DNA from 2 places in the Pandoraea sp. NE5 genome. Region 2 is predicted to be linked to the other one. Evidence: riboswitches for the same ligand, from Rfam matches in the RefSeq annotation. Region 2 holds a riboswitch; the other holds the start of a gene.
What was found. A riboswitch is a leader RNA that binds a small molecule or an ion and turns the genes downstream of it on or off. The one in region 2 is predicted to bind thiamine pyrophosphate.
Positions count from the first base shown of each region.

Region 1 (14,573 bases), 750 kb from region 2:
CGGCGCAGCGGGCAATCTTGGCAAACAACTGCGCGGCAAGCTCGCCGAGTGGGCGGATATCGTGCGCGTGAGCGACATCGTGCCGCTCACGGCTGATGCGCCGCACGAAGAAGCCATGCAGGTCGACCTCGCGGATCGCGCCGCCGTGCACGCGCTGCTCGAAGGCGTCGACGCGCTGGTGCATCTGGGCGGCATCTCCGTCGAGGCGCCGTTCGACGACATCATGCAAGCCAATATTCTCGGCATGTACAACGTCTATAGCGCAGCGCAGAAGCAGGGGGTGAAGCGCATCGTCTACGCCAGCTCGAATCATGCGGTGGGTTTCCATCCCGTGACGGAAGTGCTCGATGTCGACGCGCCGCACCGTCCGGACAGCATGTACGGTATCTCGAAATGTTTCGGTGAAGACCTGTCCCGCTACTACTTCGATCGCTTCGGTCTGGAGACCGTGTGCCTGCGCATCGGCTCGTCGTTCGAGCAGCCCAAGAATCCGCGCATGATGGTGACATACCTGAGCTATCGCGATTTCGTCGAACTCGTGCGCTGCTCGTTGTTCACGAATCGCGTGGGCCATGCCATCGTCTACGGCGTGTCGAACAACCCGACGCTGTGGGTCAACAATACGAAGGCCGCGTTTCTTGGCTTCCGTGCGCAAGACAGCTCGGCGCAATTCGCCGGCCTGTTTCCGGCGCAGGCGCCCGATCCGCGCATGGACGATGTGACGCAGCGCTACCAAGGCGGACCGTTCGTGCTGCTGGGGCCGATGGAACCCAAGGCATGAAGGTGTCGATCGAACGGCTCGAACCGTCGCGACAGACGCCTCACGCCGTTGGCGAGAGCCCGTTGTGGCGTGCCGACGAGCAGGCGCTCTACTGGGTGGACATCCCCGCGAAGCAACTGCATCGCGTAACGCCCGCCGACGGCGATCATCGTCAATGGACATTCCCCGAGCAGATCGCGTGCTTTACCTTCGACGCCTCGGGCATGCTGCTGGCGGGCTGCGAGACCGGGCTGTTCGCGGTGCGCCTGGGGCCGCCGGGCACGCTTGCGGCGTCTGATTGGCAGCGACTGGCCGCGCCGGTGTTCCCGTTGCCGGGCATGCGCTTCAACGACGGACGCTGCGATCGGCAGGGCCGCTTCTGGGCGGGCACGATGGTGCAGGATATGTCGCTCGCGAGCGACGCAGGCGTGCTCTTCTGTTTCGACACGCACGGCCGTCTGTCGGCGCCGCTCGTCGAGGGCCTGGTGACGCAGAACGGTTTGGGCTTCTCGCCGGACAGCCGCACGATGTACCTGAGCGATTCGCATCCGACGCGCCGCCGCGTGTGGGCGTTCGACTTCGATGCCGAGTGCGGTGCGATCAGCGGGCAGCGGCTGTTCGTCGACATGAATGACTATCCGGGCCGTCCGGACGGCGCGGCCGTCGATGCCGACGGCGCTTACTGGACGTGCGCCAACGACGGTAGCCGCTTGCTTCGCTTCACGCCCGCAGGCGTGCTGGACCGCGAGATCGTGCTGCCGGTGTCGAAGCCGTCGATGTGCGCGTTCGGCGGGCGCGACTTCGACACGTTGTTTGTTACGTCGATTCGTCCGGCAACCGGCGCGACCGAACACGACGGCCATGTGTTGGCAGTGCGTTGCGGCGCGCAGGGATTGCCGGAGGTGCCTTACGCCGGCTAGGCCGCGTCGACCACCCGTGGCGGCGCGACGTCGCCCGCGGCATGCAGCGTCATGGTGTGTTGATGGAAGCGGCCGAGCGTTTCCCTATGGGCCACGCTGACCATCGTGGTGCCCGGTAGGCGCGCATGCAGCGCTTCATACACCGCCTCCTCGGTTTCCACGTCGAGCGCACTGGTCGCTTCGTCGAGGAACAGATAATCCGGCTTTTGCAGCAAGGCGCGCGCGGTGGCGAGCCGTTGTTGTTCGCCGCCGGACAAGCGGCGAGCCCAGTGAGCGACGGTCAGTAACTCGTCACGATACTGCTCGAGGTTGACGGCGCTGAGCACGTCTCGGCATTCGTCGTCGGTAAAAGTATCGGCATGCGAAGGAAAGGCCAGGGCCGCCTTCAGTGTGTCGATCGGCAAATAGCTTTGTTGTGACAGGAACAGCACGCGGGCGTCGGCGGGAACTTCGATGCGTCCGCTGCCGAACGGCCACAGGCCGGCGAACGCGCGCAGCATGGTGCTCTTGCCGCAGCCCGAGCGGCCACGGATGAGCCATCGCGAGCCAGGCGCAAAGGCAAACGACCCGGCGACCGCGAGCGGTGCACCGTCGGGTAGCGCCAGGCGAAGATCGGTGGCCGTGAAGGCTGCCGAGGGCGAATGGGCGGTCGTCACGAGCGCAATGCCACCGGTGCTCGGTGCTTGTGGCGGTGCGTCGATGACGCGCGTGAATTCGCGCAGCCGGTTGATCGTCGCTTTCCAGTCGGCCAACGTCGAGAAGCTGTTCACGAACCACGAAAAACCGTCGCTCACTTGCCCGAACGCACCGATGATCTGCATGAGCACGCCGAGCGTGAACGCGCCGGCGAAGTAGCGCGGTGCGGCCGCCATGATCGGGAACACGATGGCGATCTGCCCGTAGATCGAATTCGCGAAGATCAGCCGTTTCGTCACGACCATGATCTGCCACCAGTTGTCGCGCACGGCCCCGAAGGCCGACGTCAGGCGCGACAATTCAGCGCCTTCGCCGCGATAGAGCGCGACCTGCTCCGCCGACTCGCGCAGACGCACCAGCAGAAAGCGGAAATCCGCTTCCACCTGCTGCTGACGATAGCTCAGCCCCACGAGTGGCCGACCGACCTTGAAGATGAAGAACGATCCCACCAGGGCGTAGAGCGCCGCGACCCAGACCATGTAGCCGGGAATCGTCACGTTCATGCCGCCCAGCACAAATGACACGGCGCCTGAGATCGTCCAGAGAATGGTGATGAACGAAAACAGCGAGACCAGCGTCGTGAGCAAATCGAGCGACAGCGCCAGCGATGCGCTGACCAGCGTGCGGATGTCTTCCGAAATACGTTGGTCCGGGTTGTCCGCCAGATGGTCGCGCTCGATGCGGTAATAGGCTTGATGCGAGAACCACTTCGACAGGTTGGCATCGGTGACCCACTGCCGCCAGCGAATTTCGAGCATCTGGCGGAAGTAGGTGCGGAACGTCGCAATGACGATGAAGCTGAATGCGAGTACCGCGAATTCGATCAGCGACGACTTGAAGATGGGCCAATCGCGCTTGTCGAGCGCGTCATAGAAGCCGGCGTTCCACGCATTCAGTCGTACGTTGATGAACACGACGGCAAGATTGAGCGCCACGACGAGTGCGAGCAACCGACGGCCCTCCCAGCGCTTCTCCGAGGCCCAGTAGGGCCGGATCAACTGCCACGCAGTGGGGTGCTTCGGTGGCTTGGGGGCAGGGACGGCCGGGTTGCCGGCGGGCGGCGCCTCGGGAGGCGGGGAAGACATCGGCGTGTGGGCCATGATCGTCTGGCGGGGTTGCCGCGGAAATGCAACGTGTTATTAGGGTCGACGGCCCATTTGACCGCAGTTCCGGCGGGTGCGTTGCACAATTTCCGGATTGGGGGCGCTTGTCACGTCGGTTTTCAGTTTACGTGGGGTTACACGGCCCGGGGGATTCGTCAAAAAACGAGACGCATCGCGCGTGCAATCGCCCGATGCCCCGGCTTGCACGGGCATCGGCATCTATGTTGTAATGGCTGCGGGCGAAACAGGGGTGCTCCGTGTCGAACGCAGGTGTTGACCATGCGTAACCATACGACGCGGGGCTGAGAGAGACCCTTTGCACCCGACCCGGGTAATACCGGCGTGGGAAGTTTCCGACTACTCCAGTGGGGTAAGGTGTTCAACACCGTTTCGTCCTTTTGCTTTCATGAGGAAAGGACCCCATGCGCTGCCTTCCGCAGATTCCTGCGCTTATCCCTGCGGTTTTCGCCGCAACGACTTCCGAGATTCCGCTCGCGAGTCATCCTTTGCCTGCTTTCGAGTGCCTGCGCGCCGTCCCGGCTTGCGCGGCAGAACGCGTATGAGCGCTTCCACTTCGCGTCCCGACGTCGCCGTGCTCGGCGGCGGCCTGTCCGGGCGTCTGCTGGCGTGGCAACTGATTCGTGCCGGCGCACGCGTGGCGCTCTACGAGCGTGGCGATGCCGACGGGTCGTCGGCTGCCGGCTGGGTGGCAGCGGCCATGCTCGCGCCCTTGGCCGAAGCGGCCGTGGCCGAGCCGAGCATCGTCGAGATGGGCGCCGTCGGCCTGGAACGTTGGCCGGCATTGATCGACGGCCTGCCCGAACACGTCTTCTTCCAACGCAACGGCACGCTGGTCGTGTGGCACCAGCCCGATCGCGCCGAGGCGGTGATGTTCGACCGACGCATGCGCGTCAATGCCCCACCGGCCTTGCTGCGTGACGGTGTGCGACGCGTGTCGGGCGCGCAATTGGCCGAGGTCGAGCCGGCGCTGGCCGGACGGTTTCAGGAAGGCTGGTGGCTGCCGAACGAGGGCCAGCTCGACAACCGGCAACTGTTGCGCGCGCTGGCGGCAGGTCTTGCTAAGGCGGGGGCGGCGCTGCATTGGCATACCGAGATCGCCGAGGGCGCGTATCCGGACGCCGGTCTGGTCGTCGATTGCCGCGGGCTGGGCGCGCGTGCCGCGCTCACGCAATTGCGCGGTGTGCGGGGTGAGGTGGTGCGAATTCACGCGCCGGGCATTGGGCTGCGCCGGCCGGTGCGGTTGCTGCATCCGCGCTATCCGATCTATATCGCGCCCAAGGAAAACGATCTGTATGTGATCGGCGCGACCGAACTCGAGTCGGAAGATATGTCGCCGATGACCGTGCGCTCCGCGCTCGAACTGCTCTCGGCGGCCCATTCGCTGAACCCGGCGTTCGGCGAGGCGCGCATTGTCGAGCTGAATGTCAACTGCCGTCCGGCATTGCCCGACCATCTGCCGCGGGTGCAGTGGGACGGTGCGCGGGTGCTGCGCGTGAACGGTTTGTACCGGCACGGTTATTTGCTCGCGCCGGCGGTCACGGGAGAGGCGTGCGCGCTGGCGCAGGCATTGATGCAAGCGACGAGCGCGCGAGTGGGCCTTGGGCACGCGTTCGACTGGGAGATGTGGCGAGCCAGCCGGCCGTGGCCGGACCTGTTCCGTCGGGCATGAGAGGGGAGGGACACCATGGATATTCATATCAATCAACAGACACTGAGCGTGGCCGAGGCGGCGACGCTGGCCGAGGCGCTCGCCGCCTACGGCGCCAAGCCGCCGTTCGCCGCGGCGATCAACGGGCAGTTCGTGCCCAAGACACAATATGCCGCCCGCGCGCTCGCGCATGGCGACAAAATCGATGTAGTGCAACCGGTGGCCGGAGGCTGACATGAACGCATTCACCGAATCGGCCAACGTGGCCGCAGGCAGCGTGCGCGACGCGCTCACGCTGTATGACACGCGCTTCGGCAGTCGCTTCCTGCTCGGCACGGCGCGCTACCCGTCGCTGCAGGCGCTCAATGATTCCATCGACGCCGCCCGCCCGGGCATGGTGACGGTGGCGTTGCGCCGACAACTCTCGGGCACCGGGGCGCAGGCGTCGGAAGGCCATTTCTGGGAAACGCTGCGCCGCCTCGCGGTGCCGGTGCTGCCCAATACAGCCGGTTGCCACTCGGTGCAGGAAGCGGTGACGACGGCGCAAATGGCGCGCGAAGTCTTCGAGACCGACTGGATCAAGCTCGAACTGATTGGCGACGACTACACGCTCCAGCCCGACCCGTTCGGTCTGGTGACGGCCGCCGAACAACTGATTCGCGACGGCTTCAAGGTGCTGCCGTATTGCACGGAAGACCTGGTGCTGTGCCGTCGCTTGCTCGACGTGGGCTGTCAGGCGCTGATGCCCTGGGGTGCGCCGATCGGCACTGGCAAGGGCGTGATCAATCCGTACGGCCTGCGACTGCTGCGCGACCGTCTGCCGGATACGCCGCTTATCGTCGATGCCGGGCTCGGTCTGCCGTCGCACGCGTGTCAGGTGATGGAGTGGGGCTTCGACGGCGTGTTGCTCAACACGGCCGTGGCGCTTGCCGCCCAGCCGGTGGAGATGGCCGGCGCGTTCGCCGCCGCGATCAAGGCGGGCCGCGCGGCGTGGCTCGCCGGACCGATGGCCGAGCGCGAGAGCGCCGAAGCCAGCACGCCGGTCGTCGGGGTGCCGTTCTGGCATCAGTCGGGCGCGTGATCCCCGAGGAGACGCGCTTGAATTCCACCGCAACCTCGCACCGCCTGACCCACCGGGAAGCTTCATGACGACGCATAGCGGCGGCGCCACCCTGTCTCACGTGCAATGCCTGCCGGCTAACGCACCCCTCGCCACAGCATGGCAACAGGCCGCCGCCGGCATCCGCGCGCGCCTCGCGCCGTGGCCGGACGACCCCGCTACGCCAAGTTGGCGTGTGCACGCGCAGACGCCGGACCGCGCGGGGGCTGGGGACGTGGTCTGGTGGCCGCTCTCGCCGCAGGGCGCTCCCGGAACCGAAGCCACCGTGCAGATCGACGCATGGCGGGCGGCGCACGCCGTTGTCCTTTGCTCGCGGGCGCTGGCGGCGGGACAGGTGGAAGACACCTTGTACACGCACGACACCGTTTATCGTGTTGCGGGCGCGGACGATCCGGCCTTCTTCCCCGCGTTCGCTGCGTTCCTCGACTGCGGATTCGCCCCACACGACGCGCTCGTGCTCGCGCGCGCATGGCGCACCGACGGCAGCCACGCGCGCGCGGCCGATGCCGACACGCTCGGGGCATGGCCGACGGTGCTCGAAACCTTCCCGGTCGTGCTCGGCCAAGTGCCGTCACCCGGCCGGTTCCCGGCCTGCCCGTCACGCCTCGGTCTGTATCCGGTGCTGCCAGATGCCGGCGCTTGCGAGCGCATGGCTGATCTTCAGGTCGGCACCGTGCAGTTGCGGATCAAGGATCCCGCGGATCCGACGCTGCGCTCTGAGATCGAACGGACGGTGGCGGCCGGGCGGCGCGTGATGCACGACAGTGCCTGGTTCATCAACGACCATTGGCGCGAAGCCGCGCAAGCGGGTGCCTATGGCGTGCACCTCGGACAGGAAGATATGGCGGCGCTTTCCGCCGACGAGGTCGCGGCGCTGTTTGCGACCGGCATGCGCCTGGGCATCAGCACGCACGGCTATTACGAGATGCTGGCGGCGCATCACTTCCGGCCCAGCTATCTGGCCGTGGGGGCCGTGTTTCCGACAACCACCAAAGTGATCGCGACCGCCCCGCAGGGACTCGCGAAGTTGGCGCGGTACGTGAAGCTCATCGCGCCGCACTATCCGCTTGTCGCCATTGGCGGCATCGATGCGGACAACCTCGGGCAAGTGCTCGACACCGGGGTGACCAGCGCGGCCGTGGTGCGAGCCGTCACGCAGGCCGTCGATGTGGCGGCGGCGGTGAAGGGAATGCAGCAGGCGTTCGCGCAACGCGCGTGATGTTTGCCGCGCGCAGCCCGTTATAGCGTGCGCGTCATGAACATGGCGCCGTCGCCGTATCCGGCCAACTTCGCGGCCAACTTCGCGGCCATCTGCGGCGAGGCATCGCTCGTTGCAGCATAACCGAAGCGCGCCCAGAACCCCTGCGATTGCTGCACCGCCACGAGGGCCGACGCGCGCAATCCTGACGACCGTGCCACCGCCAGAGCCGCCGCGTAGAGTTGGCAAGCCACGCCCGCGCCGCGCGTGCGAGGGAGCAGCGCCATGTCGTGCACGTACCAGCAGTCGGCCGCGTCAGGCAGGGCCTTGAGGATGGTGTCCAGTGGCGGCGGGGCGGCCATGCGCCACGGGTGTGTCAGTAAATAGCCGACCACGGACGTATCCGTTGGGCCTGTTCCCTCCGCAACCCAACACGTTGACGGCGACAGCGCATGACGTGAGGCCAATGTCGCTTCCGACTCACGCATCGGACCGACATACGCTGCTGCCTGTACCGTCAGGACTTGGGGAATATCGCAGGATTGCATCGGACGAATCCGAAATTCGATCGTCTCCGTATCTTGCGGCAGAAGGGGATGGAAAGGCGTTTGGGGGGCGCGGGGCATCGGGGTCAACGATTTATTGCGTGAAACGGCGTATTGTAGCAACGGCGCAACACCCGACACCCCCGAGGTCTCGATAAGTCCTTGCTGGCGTTACGTTTTTTGTTCGTTGTGCCGGTCGGCGCGCGACAAGGCGAATGGACGCCGGCCCTGTAGAATGCCGCGGGGCAGCGCCAATCCTCGATTTCGTCCATCGCCGTTGGGCGGCATCAATCGGCATTCCCCCCTATAATTGGCGTTTTGCGCCGCACTATAAGACCCGAAACGTGCCTATCCCGAATCCGGAAAATTTGCTCGAATTGCGCGACGTCAGCTTTGGTTATGGCGAACGATTGGTGCTTTCCGGGTTGAATATGCGGTTCCCCCGCGGCAAAGTCGTTGGGGTGATGGGGGGGTCCGGCTGCGGCAAGACGACCGTGCTGCGCCTGATCGGCGGGCTCGTCCATGCCAGCCGCGGCACCGTCGAATTCGACGGGACGGATGTCGCATCGCTCGACCACGCTGGCTGGTACCGCCTGCGGCGTCGCATGGGCATGTTGTTCCAGTTCGGTGCGCTCTTTACCGACATGACGGTGTTCGACAACGTGGCGTTTCCGCTGCGCGAACACACCCGGCTCGACGATGCGCTCATTCGCGACCTCGTGCTGATGAAGCTCAACGCCGTGGGCCTGCGCGGCGCACGCGACATGAAGCCGGCCGAGATTTCGGGCGGCATGGCGCGACGTGTGGCACTGGCACGCACGATGGCGCTGGACCCGGACCTCATCATGTACGACGAGCCGTTCACTGGGCTCGACCCGATCTCGTTGGGTATCACCGCGAATCTGATCCGCAAGCTCAACGACGCGCTGGGCGCCACGTCCATTATTGTTTCGCATGATGTGACGGAGACCTTTGCCATCGCCGACTACATCTATTTCATTAGCGAAGGGCGCATCGGTGCCGAGGGGACGCCGGAGGCGCTGCGAGCCTCGAATGACCCGACGGTGCGCCAGTTCATCGATGCGCAACCGGACGGGCCCGTAAAATTTCAGTATCCCGCGCCGTCGCTTGCGGACGATTTTGGGATGGGAGCGCGTGCATGATCACGACCCTCGGTAGTTTTGTTCGCGGTCACGTAGAGCGCCTGGGGTACGGTGCGCGAATGTTTTGGCGCGTGCTCGCGTCGAGCGGGGCGATGCTGCGCCGGCCGCGTCTGGTGACCGACCAGATTCATTTCGTCGGCAACTATTCGTTCGTCATTATTGCGGTCTCGGGCTTGTTCGTCGGCTTCGTGCTGGGCCTGCAAGGCTATTACACGCTTAACCGGTACGGCTCGGAACAGGCGCTGGGTCTGCTTGTGGCGCTGTCACTGGTGCGTGAGTTGGGGCCGGTGGTCACCGCACTGCTGTTCGCGGGACGCGCTGGAACCTCGCTCACCGCCGAAATCGGTTTGATGAAGGCAGGGGAGCAATTGACCGCCATGGAGATGATGGCGATCGATCCGATCGCGCGCGTGGTGGCCCCCCGCTTCTGGGCAGGCGTGATCGCCATGCCGATTCTCGCGGCCATCTTCTCGGCGGTGGGTGTGTTTGGCGGTTACCTGGTCGGCGTGAAGTTGATCGGCGTGGACCCCGGCGCGTTCTGGTCGCAGATGCAAGGCGGCGTAGACGTGTGGTCGGACGTCGCCAACGGCGTCATCAAAAGCGTAGTGTTCGGGATTGCCGTCACCTTTATCGCCCTGTACCAGGGATTCGAGGCGCAGCCGACGCCAGAGGGCGTGTCGCGTGCGACCACCCGTACGGTGGTGCAGGCGTCCCTCGCGGTACTCGGTCTCGACTTCCTGCTCACGGCCCTGATGTTCAGCTAACGGGCCTGCGTGCCCGCCAAGACATAGATAGATTGCGCACACTGACACAATGAAAAAACACCCCCTCGACTTCTGGGTTGGCCTGTTCGTCGTTCTCGGCTTCGCAGCGCTGCTGTTCCTCGCGCTCAAGGTGGGCAACATGAGTTCGCTGTCGTTCTCGAGTTCGTATCCGGTGACGGTGCGCTTCGACAACATCGGCGGCCTCAAGCCGCGGGCGCCTGTCAAGAGCGCGGGCGTCGTGGTCGGACGCGTGGCGTCGATCAACTTCGACGACAAGCGGTACGTGGCCGACGTGACGCTCAACATCGATTCGCAATATCACTTCCCGAAGGACTCGTCGGCGAAGATCCTGACGTCGGGGCTGCTCGGCGAGCAATACATCGGGCTCGAGGCGGGCGGCGACGATCAAATGCTCAAGGCCGGTGATACGATCACGCTCACGCAATCCGCAATCGTGCTGGAAAATCTGATCGGCCAGTTCCTGTACAACAAGGCGGCAGATGCCGGGGGCGCCCAACCGGGCGGGGCATCGACCGCACCGGCATCGACCGCACCCGCTGCTTTGCCGGCGTCAGGGGCGGCCACGGCAACCCAAGGAAAATAAAAAAGATGACCCGCTTCCGTACTTCGGCAGTGCTGGCCGCCGGCGCGATGGCGCTGGCAGGGTGCGCGACTGTCACGAATCCGAGTCCCGCCGACCCCATCGAAGGGTTCAACCGTTCGATGTACACGTTCAATGACACGCTCGACAAGACGGTCATGACGCCCGTGGCCAAGGGCTACCGCTTCGCCGTGCCGCAACCGGCGCGCGACATGGTCACGAACTTCTTCTCGAACGTGGGCGATGTGTACAACTTCGCCAACAACCTGCTGCAACTGGAAGTCACGGCTGCCGTGCAGGATCTGATGCGCCTGACGATCAACACTTTCCTCGGTGTGGGCGGTCTGGTCGACTTCGCCACGCCGGCCGGCTTGCCCAAGCACAGCCAGGACTTCGGTGTGACGCTCGGCAAGTGGGGCCTGCCCGACGGCCCGTACCTCGTGCTGCCGGTGCTCGGCCCGAGCACGGTGCGCGACAGCGTCGGCATGGCTGGCAACATGTTCATCGACCCGACGTCGTATATCAATCCGACTTGGGTCAGCTACTCGATCTTCGGCGTTCGCATCGTGAATACGCGAGCGAACCTGCTCGACGCATCGAACCTTCTCGAAGCCGCCGCCCTCGATCCATACTCGTTCACGCGCGATGCTTATCTCGCACGACGCAAGTATTTGATCAATGGCGGGGCCGCGGGCAACGCGGCGTTGCCGAATTACGAAGAGGAAGACGGCGCCGGCGGCACGAACGCGCAGCCGATGCCTGCCTCAGGCGTTCAAGCCGAACCTGCCTCGGGCGTGAAAGCCGAACCGGACGCGCCGCAAGGTTCGCCCGTACCGGGCAAGATCGTGCCGGGCGGATTGCCGTTCCGCCGGTGATCGGCGCGAGTCGCCTGCCGCCAGGCATCGATGCCTCCTGATGACAGGGCGCCCCGCCTTACGGGGCGCCGTTGGCAGGCCTGTCGGGCAACAGTTTGTTACACGACACTGCCGGTATTTCGCGAACTCCAGACACAACACGGGTATCCAATCCCGCAACACCTGTCACTCGAAAGAGGAAGTCCACAATGAAGAAGTTTTGGCTCATTCCCGTCATGGCTTTGATGACGTACACCGCCGCCGGCGCCGCCGTGGCCCAGGCGCAAGCGCCTGACGTTCTGGTCAAGCAGACCGTGAACGAAGTGATGGCCGCCGCCAAGTCCGATCCGAACATCCAGAAGGGTGATCTGAACAGCATCACCAAGCTGGTCGAGCAGAAGATCTTGCCGCACGCCGACTTCGCGAAGACGACGCAGTTGGCGACTGGCGCCGCATGGCGCACCGCCACGCCGCAGCAACGGCAGCAGCTGACCGAGCAGTTCAAGACGCTGCTGCTGCGTACGTACGCGGGCGCCATCGCGCAGATTCGCGACCAGCAGGTCAACTACAAGCCGTTCCGTGGTCAGCCGGGCGACACCGACGCCGTGGTCTATACCGATGTCCTCAACAACGGTCAGCAGATCGAGCTCGACTATCGTCTGTACAAGTCGGCCAGCGGCGAATGGAAACTGTATGACCTGAACGTGCTGGGCGCCTGGCTCATCCAGACGTACCGCAATCAGTTTGCCGAGCAGGTGAACAAGTCGGGCGTCGACGGTCTGATTCAGTTCCTGACCCAGCGCAACCAGCAACTGGCCGGCGGCAAGTAAGCGCATGCTCGCGTTGCAGACCGATCTCACGCACGACACCGCCGGCGACGTCCTCGCGCAGGCCATCGATCGCATCGACGCGGGCGAGACCCAGATCGATTGCGCCGGGCTGAAGCAGTTCGATTCGTCGGCGCTCGCCGTGTTGCTGGCCCTGCGCCGCCACGCGGTTCGGCGTGGTGCGACGTTGGCGTTCACTAACCTGCCAGCGGGGCTGGCCAGCCTTGCGCTGGTGTACGGCGTCGACCAGTTGCTCTCGATCTGATTCGCCTGGCCGGATCGCCGTCCCGCAGGAAAGCGCCGTCTCGCAACGGCGCTTTTTTTATGGGCAATGCGGTGATGCCGGCCGAGCGCGACGCATACCCGGCCCGAAGGGCCTTGCGGGCGTCGCGCCCGTGATCGACGTTTCCCTTGGGGGGGCACTGGACAGGGCGTGAGCACGGCCGCCACCGGCTTCCTTTATAATCAGGGGTTTTCTGCCGACTTTTGGGCAGTTACCCTCATCCGGGCACCCACGCCGCCGATATGGCCGCTGCCGCGATCCCAGCGGTTGCGCCCACGCGCGGGCGTGGCCGGAGAATCTATATGGCGCGCTCGCCAATGCGGGTGCGTGCAGTCCATGGCCGCCATCGAAATCCGTAACGTCAAGAAACGCTATCAGGCACTGCAGGCGCTCAAAGGCGTCAGCTTTTCGATCGAAGAAGGGGAATTCTTCGGTCTGCTCGGTCCCAACGGTGCCGGCAAAACCACGCTGATCAGTATTCTCGCCGGCCTCGCGCGCGCGGATGCGGGCAGCGTCAGTGTGCTCGGCCACGACGTGGTGCGCGACTACCGCAATGCCCGCCGCAAGCTCGGCGTGGTGCCGCAGGAACTCGTCTTCGATCCGTTCTTCTCCGTTCGCGAAACGCTGCGTATCCAGTCCGGCTACTTCGGTCTGACGCGCAACGACGACTGGATCGACGAAGTCATGGCGAACCTCGACCTGACCGACAAGGCCGACGCGAACATGCGCCAGCTCTCGGGCGGCATGAAGCGGCGCGTGCTCGTTGCGCAGGCGCTCGTGCATCGCCCGCCGGTGATCGTGCTCGACGAGCCGACCGCCGGGGTCGACGTCGAACTGCGCCAGACGCTCTGGAAATTCATCTCGCGCCTGAACCGCGAAGGCCACACCATCGTGCTGACTACGCACTATCTCGAAGAAGCGGAAGCGCTGTGCGACCGCATTGCCATGCTCAAGCGCGGCGAAGTCGTGGCGCTCGAGCGCACCGCCTCGTTGCTGCAGCGTTTCGCGGGCACGCGTCTCGTGCTGCGCTTCAAGCACGGCACGCTGCCCGACGCACTACGTCCGTTGCTGGTCGACCCGCAAAATACGAGTGGACCTCAGTTCGCGCTGCGTCTGGCGGGCTGCGACGAAGTCGAATCGATTCTCGCCACCTGCCGGGCGGCGGGCTGCATCGTTGAGGACATCGACATCCAGAAGGCCGATCTCGAGGATGTGTTCGTGCAGATCATGTCCGGTTTGCGCGCGCAGGAGGTGGCAGCATGATCGGGGCATGGGTCGGATTCCGCACGCTGTTCTACAAGGAAGTGTTGCGTTTCTGGAAGGTCAGCTTCCAGACCGTGGCCGCGCCGGTGCTCACCGCGCTGCTGTACCTGATGATCTTCGGCCACGTGCTCGAAGACCGCGTGAAGGTCTATGACCAGATCACGTACACATCTTTCCTCGTGCCGGGCCTGGTGATGATGAGCGTGTTGCAGAACGCGTTCGCAAACAGCTCGTCGTCGCTGATCCAGTCCAAGATCACGGGCAACCTCGTGTTCGTGCTGTTGCCGCCGCTGTCGCATTGGGAGATGTACGGCGCGTACGTGCTCGCCGCGGTCGTGCGTGGGTTGTGCGTGGGCGCAGGCGTCTTCGCGGTGACGGTCACGTTCACGCATCTAACGTTCGCCGCGCCGCTGTGGATCATCGGCTTCGCGTTCCTTGGGGCGGCGATTCTCGGCACGTTGGGTCTGATCGCGGGCATTTGGGCGGAGAAGTTCGACCAGCTCGCGGCGTTCCAGAACTTCCTGATCATGCCGGCAACGTTCCTGGCGGGCGTGTTTTACTCGATTCACTCGCTGCCGCCGCTGTGGCAGGCTGTCTCGCACTTCAACCCGTTCTTCTACATGATCGACGGGTTCCGTTACGGCTTCTTCGGTGTGTCCGACGTTGCCCCGCAGACCAGCCTTGCCGTTGTGGGTGCGACTTTTCTGATACTCGCAACCGTCGCGCTGACTTTGCTGCGCCGTGGTTATAAATTGCGTCACTGAACTTCTCTAGGATCGGCCATGCTGCCTACCCCCGAACAAATCA
Region 1 is NZ_AP025517.1:1,990,902-2,005,474, forward strand. Features, by position in the region: gene PanNE5_RS09085 (NAD-dependent epimerase/dehydratase family protein) at 1-781, shown strand, start outside; gene PanNE5_RS09090 (SMP-30/gluconolactonase/LRE family protein) at 778-1,680, shown strand; gene PanNE5_RS09095 (ABC transporter ATP-binding protein/permease) at 1,677-3,461, opposite strand; TPP riboswitch at 3,716-3,845, shown strand; gene PanNE5_RS09100 (FAD-dependent oxidoreductase) at 4,039-5,169, shown strand; gene thiS (sulfur carrier protein ThiS) at 5,185-5,382, shown strand; gene PanNE5_RS09110 (thiazole synthase) at 5,384-6,229, shown strand; gene PanNE5_RS09115 (thiamine phosphate synthase) at 6,294-7,487, shown strand; gene PanNE5_RS09120 (GNAT family N-acetyltransferase) at 7,508-8,092, opposite strand; gene PanNE5_RS09125 (ABC transporter ATP-binding protein) at 8,362-9,174, shown strand; gene mlaE (lipid asymmetry maintenance ABC transporter permease subunit MlaE) at 9,171-9,938, shown strand; gene mlaD (outer membrane lipid asymmetry maintenance protein MlaD) at 9,988-10,542, shown strand; gene PanNE5_RS09140 (VacJ family lipoprotein) at 10,548-11,414, shown strand; gene PanNE5_RS09145 (phospholipid-binding protein MlaC) at 11,603-12,223, shown strand; gene PanNE5_RS09150 (lipid asymmetry maintenance protein MlaB) at 12,228-12,485, shown strand; gene PanNE5_RS09155 (ABC transporter ATP-binding protein) at 12,840-13,766, shown strand; gene PanNE5_RS09160 (ABC transporter permease) at 13,763-14,530, shown strand; gene PanNE5_RS09165 (BolA family protein) at 14,549-14,573, shown strand, end outside.
Region 1: another riboswitch for thiamine pyrophosphate. It lies ahead of PanNE5_RS09100 (FAD-dependent oxidoreductase); the one in region 2 lies ahead of thiC (phosphomethylpyrimidine synthase ThiC).

Region 2 (14,573 bases):
ACGGCTTGCCGATGCACCAGGCCATGGTGCGCGCCGATCTGCCGCCGTCCGTCGGACTGGGCACGGACGAGTGGGTCAAACTCGCCCTCGGGGTAGAGCAACTGGGCGAGCGCCACTGGGCGCTTCGTCACACGGAGGTGATGAACGCGGCGGCGCTGCCCGCGACGAACACGAAGGCCTTCACGGCACTGGCGACGACGCTGTCGTCGCGGCCGCCGCATATCGCGACGCAGCGCCTGCGCAATCAACTGACGATGCGCGGTGTGCCGACGGTTCCGGCCAGCACCACGATCGACCCGTCTGCGCACGGCTAAGCGGGTTCGCCGGCTGATGGCCAAGCGTCATCCATGATAAAACGCGCCCGGTTTGACCCGGGCGCGTTAGCGGCCATCGTTGACGACGGGCAACCGTGCGACGGCGCGAGGCGAAACCCTCGCCGCCGCGTGCGTATCGTCAGGTACGACGATAGATCTCGGCGCCGTTCTTGACGAACTCCACGGCCTTGACTTCCATGCCCTGCTTGAGCGCCGCTTCGTCGGAAATGCCTTGCTTGGCGGCGTAATCGCGCACGTCCTGCGTGATCTTCATCGAGCAGAAGTGCGGTCCGCACATCGAGCAGAAGTGGGCAACCTTGGCGGAGTCCTTCGGCAGCGTTTCGTCGTGGAATTCGCGCGCCTTGTCCGGATCGAGACCCAGATTGAACTGGTCTTCCCAACGGAACTCGAAACGCGCCTTCGACAACGCATTGTCGCGAATCTGCGCGCCGGGGTGGCCCTTGGCGAGATCGGCGGCGTGCGCGGCGAGCTTGTACGTGATGATGCCTTCCTTCACGTCGTCCTTGTTCGGCAAACCGAGGTGTTCCTTCGGCGTGACGTAGCACAGCATGGCGGTGCCGTACCAGCCGATGGTCGCCGCCCCGATGCCCGACGTAATGTGGTCGTAGCCGGGGGCGATGTCCGTCGTCAGCGGTCCGAGCGTGTAGAACGGGGCTTCGTCGCAGTACTCGAGCTGGAGATCCATGTTCTCCTTGATGAGCTGCATCGGCACGTGGCCCGGGCCTTCGATCATCACCTGCACGTCGTGCTTCCACGCGATCTGTGTCAACTCACCCAGCGTCTTCAGCTCCGAGAGTTGTGCTTCGTCGTTGGCGTCATAGATCGAGCCCGGACGCAGGCCGTCGCCCAGCGAGAACGCGACGTCATAGGCCTTCATGATTTCGCAGATCTCTTCGAAGTGCGTGTACAGGAAGCTTTCCTTATGGTGCGCGAGGCACCACTTGGCCATGATCGAGCCGCCGCGGCTCACGATGCCAGTCATGCGGTTGGCGGTCATCGGTACGTACGCGAGGCGCACGCCGGCGTGAATCGTGAAGTAGTCGACGCCTTGCTCGGCCTGCTCGATGAGCGTGTCGCGGAACATTTCCCACGTCAGGTCTTCGGCCTTGCCATTCACCTTCTCGAGCGCCTGATAGATCGGCACCGTGCCGATGGGTACCGGGCTGTTGCGCAGGATCCATTCACGCGTCTCGTGGATGTGCTTGCCGGTCGACAGATCCATCACCGTGTCGCCGCCCCAGCGGATCGCCCACGTCATCTTGTCCACTTCCTCGCCGATCGACGAGGTCACGGCCGAGTTGCCGATGTTCGCGTTGATCTTGACGAGGAAGTTGCGGCCGATGATCATCGGCTCCGATTCCGGGTGGTTGATGTTGTTCGGGATGATGGCGCGACCGCGTGCGATTTCGCTGCGCACGAATTCCGGCGTGATTTCGGCGGGGAGGCTCGCGCCGAAATGCTGACCCGGATGCTGGCGCGAGAGCAGCTTGGCCAGACGCTCGCCCTGCGGGCCGGCGTTGCGCACGCTCTCGATGTATTCCTGACGGCGCAGGTTTTCGCGAATGGCGATGTATTCCATCTCGGGCGTGATGATGCCCTGACGCGCGTAGTGCATCTGCGTCACGTTCTTGCCGGCCTTGGCGCGGCGAGGCGTGCGATGCAGGCCCGGGAAACGCAGCTCGGCGGTGGCGTCGTCGGCGGCGCGCTCGCGGCCGTAGGCGGACGTCATGCCCGGCAGCGCTTCGGTGTCGCCGCGCTCCTCGATCCATGCCGCGCGCAGGGCGGGCAGGCCGGAGCGGATGTCGATCTGGGCGTCCGGATCGGTGTACGGACCGGAGGTGTCGTATACGAAGATCGGCGGATTCTTTTCACCGCCAAAGCTTGTCGGCGTGTCGGCTTGCGAGATTTCGCGCATCGGGACACGGAGGTCGGGGCGCGAGCCTTCGACGTAGATCTTGCGGGAATTCGGCAGCGGTGCGATCGCGGCTTCATCCACGCGCGCATTGGCTGAGAGGAACTTCGGATTGGCGTTCATGCAATGTCTCCTGGCGGGGCACGTGTTGACGCCGACAATTTCGGCGAAAAGCGGCTCAGGAGCATGAACGGGGGCGAGGAATTTCTACGCTCCCTGCGCTGGCATTATCCAGATCAGGTTCTAAGGGTATTTCTCACCCACAACTCACGTTGCAGGACCCCTGCGCTAGCTTTGCGGCAACAATACACTGACATGCCCGGCAAACACAAGCACGATACGTCCCGAAAAACGTGAACGGCCAATGCTGCGATGCGGCATAACACATGCGGGCGGACGCAAACGCTGGTTGGGCGGCGGCGTCAGGCGAGGGCGCGCGCGCTGACGTCGCCGAGCGTGCGCGCCAGTCGTAGTGCGATGTCACCGGCCGGCGCCTTGGGCACCGCATTCCCGGATGTGCGGCTTGGCTCACTTTGGCCTGACAATTTTCGCCGGTCTTGGCCCTTCCGGGGGCGACAAGAGCTGCGTATCGTCGAAGGCGTGGAGGCATGGCAAGCGTGACAACGGCATGCCACCGGTGGGTGAAGCCTATTCTGAACGGAATTGAACGGAACGGAGAATCGATTCATGCTACGACTGAACTACATCAAGGCCGCGCCGCGCCCCTACGAACAAATGAGCGTGCTGAGCCAGTATTTCCATGACTGCGGCCTGCCGGGCGGCCTGGTCGAGCTGGTTTGGCTGCGAGCCTCGCAACTCAACGGCTGCGCATTCTGCATCGACATGCACGTGGTCGACGCCCTGAAAACGGGCATCGAACCGCGCCGTCTGCATTTGCTCGACGCCTGGCGTGAAACCGAGCTGTACTCGCCGGCCGAGCGTGCGGCGCTGGCATGGACGGAAGCCGTCACCAACGTCCAGGACGGGCATGTGCCGGACCCCCTGTTCGCCGAGCTGCGTGCGCATTACGACGACAAGCAGATCGCCGATCTGACGTTCGCCGTCGCCACCATCAATGCGTGGAACCGTATGGCGATCGCGTTTCGCGCGCCGCTGCCCAAGACGCCGCACGGCGTGCGGTGAGGGCAGGCCCGGCGCCACGTACGTCCTGACGCCATCGCTACTGCGCCAGGCGCACTTCGCGCTGAAACTCGCGCGGCATCAGCCGTAACGCGTCGCGGAAGAACCGCCGGTCGGGCGGGGGCAGGAGTGGCAGCACGCGGCCCAGCGACTGGGCGGCATGCACCGCCTGCGGCGAGTCGCCGTCCTGGTGCAGCGCGAACCACAACATCTCGAACCACAAGTTGGCCAGCTGCAACGGCTCGAAGCAGACGCGTCCCTCTTCATGGTCGGCGAGCGTCGTCGCCAGGACATCGGTCCAGCGCTGGAAACCCTTCGCCCGCGAGAAGGGCGCGCCGAATGGCTGCACGGCGTCGAGAAAGGCGTCGACAGTCAACGGCGTGCTCGCGCGCAGCGTCGCCAGATCGGGGTCGCGCCGCGCCGGCACGGCACCGCGCGCAATGCGTAACAGGAAGACTGTGTTCCAGACGGAATTGCCACCGACACCGAACCGGTCGCAGATCCACTCCGAGAGTCCGATCCAGCGCAGCGCCTGCCGCTGAACGTCCGTGGCGGCGAGCCGTCGGCCGGGATCGATGAGCGCGCCTTGCCAAAACAGCCACAACGACAGCCCGATGTTGGCCGCGACATGCTGCGCGAGTTCAATGGAGTCGGCTTCGAACGCGGCTTGCAGGGCGTCGGAAAAGGCGGCCAGCGCGTTCGCCGCCGACTGCTCCCGCGCGGGCATCGGGCCGCCGCGCGCGGCGTGCGACTTGTGCAGCAACGCCTGCAGGTTGCGGCTCTCGAAGCGAATGCGCGGGTTGTAGACGAGACAGGGGGCGAGCGAGGCATCGTCGGCGATGCGTTGCAGGTGGGCGAACGCGCCGGCCTCGTCGCGTGACCCGTAGGCTTGCCAAGCCTGCACGATCCAGTGCATGGCGCGCAACGTGGGCGAGCCCGGCGGGTTCGCGCCAAAGGTCGCGGCGAGCGTTGCCAGCGTTCGATTCGTGCGTGCCGCGTCGCCCATGCGACGCCAGGCGATCGTCTCGGCAAGCAGGGCGATGCCGCGTTGCACGTCGTCCACGGCACACACCTGCGCCGCATGAAACGATGGAATCGCGCCGGTGCGCGGCTGGCGGCGTACCTCGCTCTGCGATGGCGCTTGGGGCGGCGCGAAGAACACGCCATCCTGCATATCGCGCTTGCCCAGCGTCAGGTGATGCCAGAACGCAATGTCCTGCATGACGTAATCGAGCGCCGGCGATGGGGTATCCGACGCCGCATCCTGTGCAAGCCCGAGAAACGAGGCGATCGCGCGACGCGGGTCGGCGGGCGTCGAGTCCTCGATCGTCACGGCGATGCGCGACATCTCATCGCGGGCGAGCCAGAATGGCCCTTTGCCCCGTCCGCGCGTCGGCAGCAGACGCGCATCGGCGAGTACATCGTCGCCCCAGCCCACGGCAACGCCCCAACGTGCAAAGTCGGAGAACGCGCGGCTGACCAGCATACGCAGATCGCCCGCCGCGCCGGCTTGACTGAACCGGATCTTCAACGAGGCAAGCGAGACCGACGACATCTCGTAATGCGCCGCATAGTAGACCCGCATCAACAACCAGAGGCTCTGATATCGCACCGGTTGGCCGTCGATATGCTGGGGGGCGTCGAGGCGGACGACGAGCGTAGGTGCGCCCGTGGCGGAGGCCGACGTGACGGGCGTTGTGCTGCGCGAGGGAGGGGTGTCGGACATGGCGTCGAGGCGAGTCGAGTGGCGTCGGGCCACGGACGACGGCCGCACACGCGACGGAATCTACGAATGGGGTGCACCGATGATACGGCGGTTACGACGGTTACGGTAGCGTTGCTTTGTGCCTGCCGAAACGCAGACTATGCTGCAAACGCTCCCGGAAGCGGGCGCCTGGCCGGCGCCACCGACGTTCTTCCTGCCACCCCGATGGCACGAATTTAAATCAGGATAACGAAATGAAAATGAAGATCTCTCGCTGGGGACGCGGTGTTGTTGCCCTACCGGCGGCTGCGGCTGCGGCTGCCGCACTCGTCTCGGCGACTTTGTTCACCCCGCCGGCACAGGCAGAGGAAACCAAGGCATCGACGCAGGCGGCACCGGTGCGCATTATCGAGCGTGCCGACTGGGGCGAACGTTTCGCGGCGGAAGGGGTGAAGGGCACGATCATCGTGCTCGACGGTCACACGCGAACGTATCAGGCGTTCGATACCGCGCGTGCCGAGCGACGGGTATCGCCCGCATCAACTTACAAGGTCTTCAACAGTCTGCTCGCGCTGGAGTCGGGCGCGCTCGAGAACGAGCGCGAGATCATTCCCTGGGATGGCAAGCCGCGTCAGGTGAAGGCCTGGAATGCCGCGATGGATCTGCGCAGTGCGTTCCGGGTGTCGTGTCTGCCGTGCTATCAGGTCGTCTCGCACAAGATCGCGCGTGAATACGCGCAGGCAATGCTGGACGAAACCGGTTACGGCAATCGCACCATCGGCCGCGCCGCCGACGCCTACTGGGTCGACGACAGCCTGCGGATCTCGGCCCGCGAACAGGTCGACTTCTTGCAACGGCTCGCACGCGGCACACTGCCGTTTTCGGCGCACACGCAGGACATCGTGCGTCAGATCTCGATTGTCGAAGCCACGCCGGACTATGTGCTGCACGCCAAGACGGGCTGGTTCGACGAGAAGACGCCCAATATCGGCTGGTGGGTCGGCTGGATCGAGCGCGAAGGCAATATCACGAGCGTGGCGCTGCACATCGATATGGCGGGGGCCGCGGATGCGCCGAAGCGCGCGCGCATCGTGCGGGCCGTGTTGCAGGATCTGAAGCTGATCTGAGGACGGCGGGCGCCGTGGTAAGCCTCGCGCGGTGCGTAAGCCAACCGGCGGCGCGCCGCTCGACGAAAGCGGGCTACAGCGCGCGTCCGTGCTTAAGTGCGGACGCGATTTCCGCCACGTGACGGCCTTGCGTCCTCGCGATCTTCAACTCGTTCTCGCTGGGTTTGCGAGACCCATCGGCCGCGGCGAGCGTGGTCGCCCCGTAAGGTGTGCCGCCGGTGATTTCGCCCATGTTGGTGAGGCCAGGCTCGGTGTAGGGCACGCCGACGATGACCATGCCGTGGTGGAGCAGCGTGGTGTGAAAGCTCGTGATCGTCGTTTCCTGTCCGCCATGCTGCGTGCCTGTGCTGGCGAACACGCTGCCGACCTTGCCGACGAGCGCGCCCTTGGCCCATAGGCCACCGGTCTGATCCAGGAAGTTGCGCATCTGTGCGGTCATGTTGCCGAAGCGGGTCGGGGTGCCGAACAGGATCGCGTCGTAGTCGGCCAGTTGGTCGACGCGGGCGACGGGCACGTTCGCGAAGGCGGCGCGCGCCGCTTTCGCGCCGCTCTTTTCGAGCACTTCGTCGGGTACCAGCTCAGGGACTTGCATGACGGTGACATCGGTGCCGGCGACGCTGCGTGCGCCGTCGGCGACAGCTTCGGCCATCGTGTGGATATGCCCGAACATGCTGTAGAACACCACCAGGATCTTGGCGTTGGCCATGTGAATCTCCTTAGGGGTCGAGAGAGGCCGGCGTCACGGGCAATTCGCCGCGCGAGGCGAGCCGTTCCATGATAGTCGACGCTCGGGACGAAACACCGAATTCGTTGGGGGCCAGCCGCGCTTAACGCAGGCGCGCACCGATGAGGCAACCGAGCGCGAGTGCCGCGATGAGCACGGTCACGCTCGCCGATACCCCGCCCGCCAGCGCGAGCCCAGTGGCCGCCATGCCATGCGCCATGACTGCGGCCGGCACGAGCAACATGGCGCTCACGACACACCAACGCATCACATATCGCCACATGAAGCGACTGATGACATGCATGCGCGCGTCGAGTTGATGCCGTTGCCAGAATGACAGATCGGCCGCCGCGTGGAAGAGCCACAGCGGACTGAAGTATTTGATGAACAAGTCCATGACGCCATACCGGAAACATAATGCCCGCAGGGCGCGGGCATGTCGTCGAGGCACGATGGCGGGGCAAACGCCCGATGGCACAGTCATGCGCTTTGTGGGAGTCGACGCTCGATAATTGTAGCAGGCACTCACTTACATAGTGGTGCTGGCGTGCGGTGGGACAAGAGAAAATTTCACCGAAGTTCGCGCAATTCTGCTCGAAATTTCGACATCATGTCGCATCTCCCATCATGTCAGGGTCAGGTTGGGCTGTCGTGTGCCTCCCCACGTTTTCCCGGCGGGGCAGTCAGCGCGTGCGACGTCTTGGCCGTGATTTCCTGGATCAATGCCCAGACCGACTGTGCGGCGGGCGAGAGCGTGCGGTTCTTGCGGCGCACGAGCATGATGGTGCGGTCGAGTTGCGGCACGAGCGGCAGGGCGACAAGGCGGTCCCCATGCGCCGGTAGTCCCGGCATCGCGGGAAGTGCCAGAGCCGGCATGATGCTGATGCCGATGCCCGCTTCGATCATTCGGAAGACCGTGATCGCATGCCCGACTTCCTGCGCCACCTGGCAATAGGCGCCATGTTCGGCCAACGCCCGGTCGATCAGCGGTCGGCTACCCGACGCGTAGTCGAGCAGTACGAGCTTTTCGCCGTTGAGTTCCTCCCACGTCACCTGTGTCTGTGTCGCAAAACGATGTGAGCGGTCGCACACGACGAGAAACGGTTCCACCATGATGGGCTCGCCGACCAGATCCTCGGTTCCTTCCGACGCGACGATGACGCCGAAATCCACTTCACCGTGTCGCACGCTGTCGCTCGCGAGCGTCTGCACCTGATCGCGCAGCAAGAGCGTGATGTCCGGGTAGCGGGCCGCACAGGCGGAGATGCATTCGGGCATCAGATTGGCGGAAATCGTGGGCGCGCTGGCGACACGTACCCGGCCTCGCCGCTCTTCGGCCAAACCATGGGTGTCGCGCAGGGCACTCTCCAGCTCGTCGAGCACCCGGGCGAGCGTTGCCGAGAGGCTAGCGCCCACTTCGGTCAGGGTGACCTCCCGCGTGGTCCGGTCCACCAACTTGAGTCCGAGTTCTTGCTCCAATTCACGGATACATCGGCTGACGGCAGGCTGGGTCAGGCCGATGTCCTCGCCGGCACGGCTGAAACTCCCGTGGTTGGCCACTGCGAGGAACACTTTGAGCTGGCGCAGCGAAATATTCATGCGTGTTTGGTATGAATAATTTTTTTAAATGAATTTGTATTTTAACTGCCCTTGCGCTCTAATACGTAAAAACCCGTATCGCGAGCGCACACTTCCGGTCATCCTCGATCGTTTGTCGATCGGCTGACCGACGATCGCTGGCGGCCGCCGCGCCGTCGCGTCCTGTGTGCTGGCGGACGGGCTTTGTCTTTTCCGACGGATTCGAGATCGACGATGGCCAGACCGCGTTACCTTCCCGACAATTTCACGCTGATGCTTGTGGCGACTGTCGCGCTTGCCAGCTTCCTGCCAGCGCACGGCGAAGGGCGAGTCGCTTTCAACCTGCTCACCAACGTGGCGATTGCCGCCCTGTTCTTCCTGCACGGCGCCAAGCTCTCGCGCGAGGCGGTGCTCGCCGGTGCGACGCACTGGCGTCTGCACCTGCTGGTGTTCGCCAGCACGTTCGCCGTCTTCCCGATCGTCGGCCTGGCGCTCAAGCCGATGCTCTCGTGGATGGTGACGCCGGATCTGTATCTGGGCATCCTCTTTCTGTGTACGCTGCCGGCAACGGTGCAGTCCGCCATCGCATTCACCTCGATCGCCCGGGGCAATGTACCGGCGGCGGTGTGCAGCGCGTCGGCGTCGAGCCTGTTCGGTATATTCATCACGCCAGTGCTCGTCGGCCTGGTGGTCATCCATCACAACGGTGCGAACGGCGCGTCGCCGTTCGCCTCCATCGGCAACATCATGTTGCAACTGCTCGCGCCATTCATCGCGGGGCAAGTGTCGCGCAAGGCCATCGGCAAGTGGGTCGAGCGCAATCGCGGATTGCTCAAGATCGTCGATCAGGGCTCGATTCTGCTGGTGGTCTACACGGCGTTCAGCGAAGCGGTGAACACGGGCTTGTGGCACCAGGTTTCGCCGCTGGCGTTGCTCGGCCTGCTGGGTTGCTGCGCGGTGATTCTGGCGATCATGCTCGCCTTCACCACCTATTCCGCCCGCTGGCTCGGGTTCTCCCGCGAGGACGAGATCACTATTGTCTTCTGCGGATCGAAGAAGAGCCTTGCGAGCGGTATTCCGATGGCAAAGGTGCTGTTTGCGACCGGGCCGCTCGGCGCCATCGTGTTGCCGCTGATGCTGTTTCACCAGATGCAGCTGATGGTGTGCGCCGTACTCGCGCAGCGCTACGCCAATCGCCAGCGCGCGGCCCAGGCGGGCAGGACGATCAAGGCGGGCGCGGCGAAGCCGGCCTTGCGTGACGGCAAGCCCGACAATAGCGCCAACGCCGGCGCGGGCCGCTGAGCGCGGAATCCGGGCAGAACACAGCCCGTCAACGGCGACTGTCACACGTTGGTCGTGCGCAAGTGCTAGAATTGCGCTTGTTTTGCTTCTTCATGACCTCCCTGGTCCGGCGGCGCCCGACGCATCTGTCCCTCGACAGGCCCCTCTCGCGCCAGCCCCGAGCATGGCGCGCAGCGCCCCTTGAATCTTCGCGAGTGAGCTTTGATGCGGAATCCTTCCGCGTGGCGGCCCCCGTTTTTTAAAAGAGATGTCCCTCCACCATGGCTGATGTAAATGCTGTTCCGACCCCCGGCTTCGATAGCTTTGGGCTGCATGCGGACATCTTGCGGGCCATCGCCGAGCAGGGCTACACCCAGCCGACGCCGATCCAGGCGCAGGCCATCCCGGTGGTGCTGTCCGGACGTGACGTCATGGGCGCCGCGCAAACGGGAACGGGCAAGACCGCCAGCTTTTCGCTGCCGATCATCCAGCGCTTGCTGCCCGAAGCCAACACGAGTGCATCGCCTGCCCGTCACCCGGTGCGTGCGCTGATTCTTACGCCGACGCGCGAACTTGCCGATCAGGTTGCCGAGAACGTGCGCGCCTACGCGGGGCACACGCCGTTGCGCAATACGGTGGTGTTCGGCGGCGTCGACATGAATCCGCAGAAGGATGCGTTGCGACGCGGCGTTGAGATACTGATCGCCACGCCAGGTCGCTTGCTCGATCACGTCGAACAAAAGACGGTGAATCTGAGCCAGGTGAAGATGCTCGTGCTCGACGAGGCCGACCGCATGCTGGACATGGGCTTCCTGCCTGACCTTCAGCGCATTCTGAATTTGCTGCCGAAGCAGCGCCAGACGCTTCTGTTTTCGGCCACGTTCTCGAACGAGATCAAAAAACTCGCGTCGAGCTATCTCACGAATCCGCTCACGATCGAAGTCGCCCGCCGCAATGCCACGGCCGACAATGTCGAGCAGGTTGTCTATCAAGTGGATGAAGACGACAAGCGCGCCGCCGTGGTGCAGATTCTGAAGGAGCGCGATCTCAAGCAGGTCATCGTGTTCGTCAACAGCAAGGTCGGTGCGAGCCGACTGGCGCGCCAGTTGGAGCGCGAGGGCATCGTAACGGCCGCGATTCACGGCGACAAGTCGCAGAACGAGCGTATGCAAGCGCTCGAAGCGTTCAAGCAAGGCGGTATTCAGGCGCTTGTGGCCACCGACGTTGCAGCGCGCGGGCTGGACATCTCGGATCTGCCGGGCGTGATCAACTACGATCTGCCGTACAACCCGGAAGACTATGTGCACCGTATCGGTCGCACGGGCCGCGCGGGTGCGTCGGGTGAGGCAATCTCGCTGTGCGCCCCCGACGAACGCAAGCAAATCGTGGAAATCGAAAAGCTGATCAAGCACGAACTCAAGCGTGGAGAGTTGGTGCTGGAGCGTCGTAGCCGGTCGCGCGACGACCGCAGCGAGCGCGTTGTTGACCGCGGCGATCGCGGTGACCGTAGTGAGCGCGGTGAGCGTAGTGACCGTAGCGAGCGCCACAGTCGCCACGACGGCCTGCGGGCCAGCCGTAGCGGCGGCAGTGCCGCACCGCGCCGTGTTCGTCCGGAAGACGAGTTCTTCTACAAGCCGTACGAGCCGTCGCCGTCGGCGAGTGAGCCGCAGCATGATGCTCGTTCGTCGCAGGAGTCCGCTGTGCCGACGTCGTTTGGTGGGTTGCCTGACAAGGCGCCGAAGCGTCAGGTGGCGGCGTTGCTTGCCGGCTTCCCGCGCAAGGCGAGCCACTGAGTCGATGATGGATGGCGGCGCGCATTGAAGATGCGTGTTGAAGTTGAAAAGCCAGCGTAGTTGCGCTGGCTTTTTTCATGTTGGGGAACGGTAACGAAGGCAGGTGCGGGCTTCATTGCCTGTGCTGAGCCCGCCAAGCCTGTATCGCTGCGGCGTAGAAGTCTTCACGATGGGAGACGTGGGTGAGCGTCGCCGGTAATCCGAGATGTGCCGCGGCGTCCTTGAGCGCGCAGAGCGTCGCGTTTGCCGTGTCGAGGGCAAGCGGGGCCGCGCCATTCTGTTTGCTCAGCTTTTCGCCGTCGTCGGCCATGACCAACGGTACGTGCAGATAGCGTGGCGTGGGGGCATCGAGACACGCCTGCAGATAGATCTGGCGCGCCGTCGAATCCAGCAAATCCGCGCCGCGCACGATATCGGTCATGCCTTGTGTCTGATCGTCGACGACCACGGCCAACTGATAGGCCCATTGGCCGTCGGCACGTTTGAGCACGAAGTCGCCGACCTCGGTCGCCAGATCCTGCGTCTGCGGGCCCATCCAGCGATCCTCGAAACGGATGCGAGCGGCCTCGCCGTCCGGGACTCGCAAGCGCCAGGCGCGAGGTGTTTTGCCGTGAAGGCCGTGGCGGCACGTGCCCGGATACGCGAGCGTGCGGTGGCGCGCGTGCACGCGGGTGAGCGAATCGGCGATTTCGCGTCGCGTGCAGCCACAGGGGTAAACGAGGCCGCGCGCGATGAGCGAGGCGAGCGCCTGTTCATACTGCGCGTGTCGCTGACTTTGCCAGACGACCGGCTCGTCCGAATGCAGGCCCAGACGCGTCAGCGTCGCGAGAATGGCGTCGGCCGCCCCCGGCTCACACCGCGGTTCGTCAAGATCTTCCATACGGACGATCCAGACGCCGTCGTGCGCGCGGGCATCAAGCCAACTGGCCAGGGCGGTGACGAGCGAGCCACGGTGCAGCGGCCCAGTCGGGGAGGGCGCGAAGCGGCCCCGGTAACGCGTACCCCGGTAGCACGCATCAGGGCTGGCGGGCGGCGCGGCGTCGTGCGGGCGGGCGTGAGCCACCGGCGCGCTCAGGCAGACGGGGCAGATGGCGCTGACGGGGCGGCAGTGATGGCCTTCTCAAGCGTGTTGGCCGCCGTGCGGCTGCCCACACACGCAGGACAATGCTCGCCTTCGACGTAAGCCGGGCTGCGCTGATCCTCGGCGGTGACCACGGCGCGACAGGCGAAGCACTGCTGGGTCGTCGACGGCGTGAGGTCTGGCGTGAGCGCCGTGCGGTAATCGAACACGAAGCAGTCGCCTTGATAGTGCGCGCCGCCAACGTCCTCGAAGTATTTGAGAATGCCGCCGTCGAGCTGATACGTATGCTCGAGGCCGATGTCGCGCATGTAGATCGCGGCCTTTTCGCACCGAATGCCACCGGTGCAGAACGACACGATGGTCTTGCCTTCGAAGTCATCGCGGTGAGCGGCAACGACGTCGGGGAATTCCGAGAATTTGGTCAGACGATAGTCGACGGCGTTGTCGAACGTACCGACATCGACTTCGAAGTCGTTGCGCGTGTCGAGCGTTACCACCGGGCGGCCTTCATCGTCCTGGCCGGCGTCGAGCCAGCGCTTGAGCGTGACCGGATCGATGCCGGGCGCCCGGCCGTCCGCCGGCTTGATGACCGGCATTTTCATCGTGATGATCTCTTTCTTCGGGCGCACCAGCATCCGGCGGAACGGCTGCGCCTCGGAGAGACTTTCCTTGACGGCCAGATCGGCGAACCGGGCGTCGGCGCGCAGTTCGGCGAGGAAGGCGTCGACGGCTTCGCGCGAGCCGGCCAGAAACAGGTTGATGCCCTCCGGCGCGAGCAGGATGGTGCCCTTCAGGTCGAGCGCCTGGCAGCGTGCCTGCAGGGCGGGACGGAGGGTCGCGATGTCGTCGAGCGTGACGAACTTGTACGCAGCGATGTTGACGATAGACATGGCAACGGGATTTCGCAAAAGCGTGAAGCAATAAAGCGCCATTATCGCCGATTCGGCGCGAACGCACTTTGATTTCACCCCGGATTTCGCCGAATCGGACAGCATCCCGGTCACGGCGGGGAGGAATTCCGAGTGCCCGCCCGGTCTCATCCGAAAAGCGCGCCAAAGTGGGACGTTTCGCGACGCGGGGCGCTGTATCCGGGGGCGGCGCGTTACAATACGGCCCATGTCAGAACCTCGCTTCGTCCACCTCCGTCTCCATTCCGAATACTCGATCGCCGATGGCATCGTGCGGCTCGACGACGTCGTCAAGGCCGCCGCCAAGGATGGTCAGGGCGCGCTCGCGCTGACCGACCTCGCGAACATGTTCGGCGCCATCCGTTTTTACAAGGAAGCCCGCGGCAAGGGCGTCAAGCCGATCATTGGCTGCGATGCCTGGATCACGAATCCGGTCGACCGCGACAAGCCGTCGCGGCTGTTGCTGCTCGCACGCGACAGAGAGGGCTATCTGAACCTGTGCCAGTTGCTCTCCAAGGCGTGGCTCGGCAACCAGTGGCGCGGGCGGGCGGAGATCGAATCGTCATGGCTCCAGGCCGACGGTCTGGCGCGCGGTCTGCTGGCACTCTCCGGGGCCCAGATGGGCGATGTCGGTGCGGCGCTGGCGGCCGGCAACCCCGAGCAGGCGCTGCAATGCGCGCAGCACTGGGCGAGCGTTTTCCCCGGGGCGTTTTATATCGAGTTGCAGCGCACCGGCCAGGCGGGCATGGAGATGTACGTGCAGCAGGCGGTGCAGCTGGCGGCGAAAGCGGGCCTGCCGGTCGTTGCCACGCATCCGATTCAGTTCATGACGTCGGACGACTTCACCGCGCACGAGGCGCGCGTGTGTATTTCCGAAGGCGAGATGCTGGGCAACGCGCGCCGTGTGCGGCGGTTCACGCAGGATCAGAGTTTCCGCACGCAGGACGACATGATCGCCGCGTTTGAAGACGTGCCCTCTGCAGTGGCGA
Region 2 is NZ_AP025517.1:2,745,130-2,759,702, forward strand. Features, by position in the region: gene PanNE5_RS12550 (hypothetical protein) at 1-314, shown strand, start outside; gene thiC (phosphomethylpyrimidine synthase ThiC) at 454-2,370, opposite strand; TPP riboswitch at 2,444-2,542, opposite strand; gene PanNE5_RS12560 (carboxymuconolactone decarboxylase family protein) at 2,935-3,390, shown strand; gene PanNE5_RS12565 (hypothetical protein) at 3,428-5,113, opposite strand; gene blaOXA (class D beta-lactamase) at 5,347-6,219, shown strand; gene wrbA (NAD(P)H:quinone oxidoreductase) at 6,293-6,925, opposite strand; gene PanNE5_RS12580 (hypothetical protein) at 7,047-7,340, opposite strand; gene PanNE5_RS12585 (LysR family transcriptional regulator) at 7,580-8,542, opposite strand; gene PanNE5_RS12590 (bile acid:sodium symporter family protein) at 8,756-9,823, shown strand; gene PanNE5_RS12595 (DEAD/DEAH box helicase) at 10,084-11,595, shown strand; gene gluQRS (tRNA glutamyl-Q(34) synthetase GluQRS) at 11,708-12,553, opposite strand; gene PanNE5_RS12605 (sulfurtransferase) at 12,667-13,566, opposite strand; gene dnaE (DNA polymerase III subunit alpha) at 13,784-14,573, shown strand, end outside.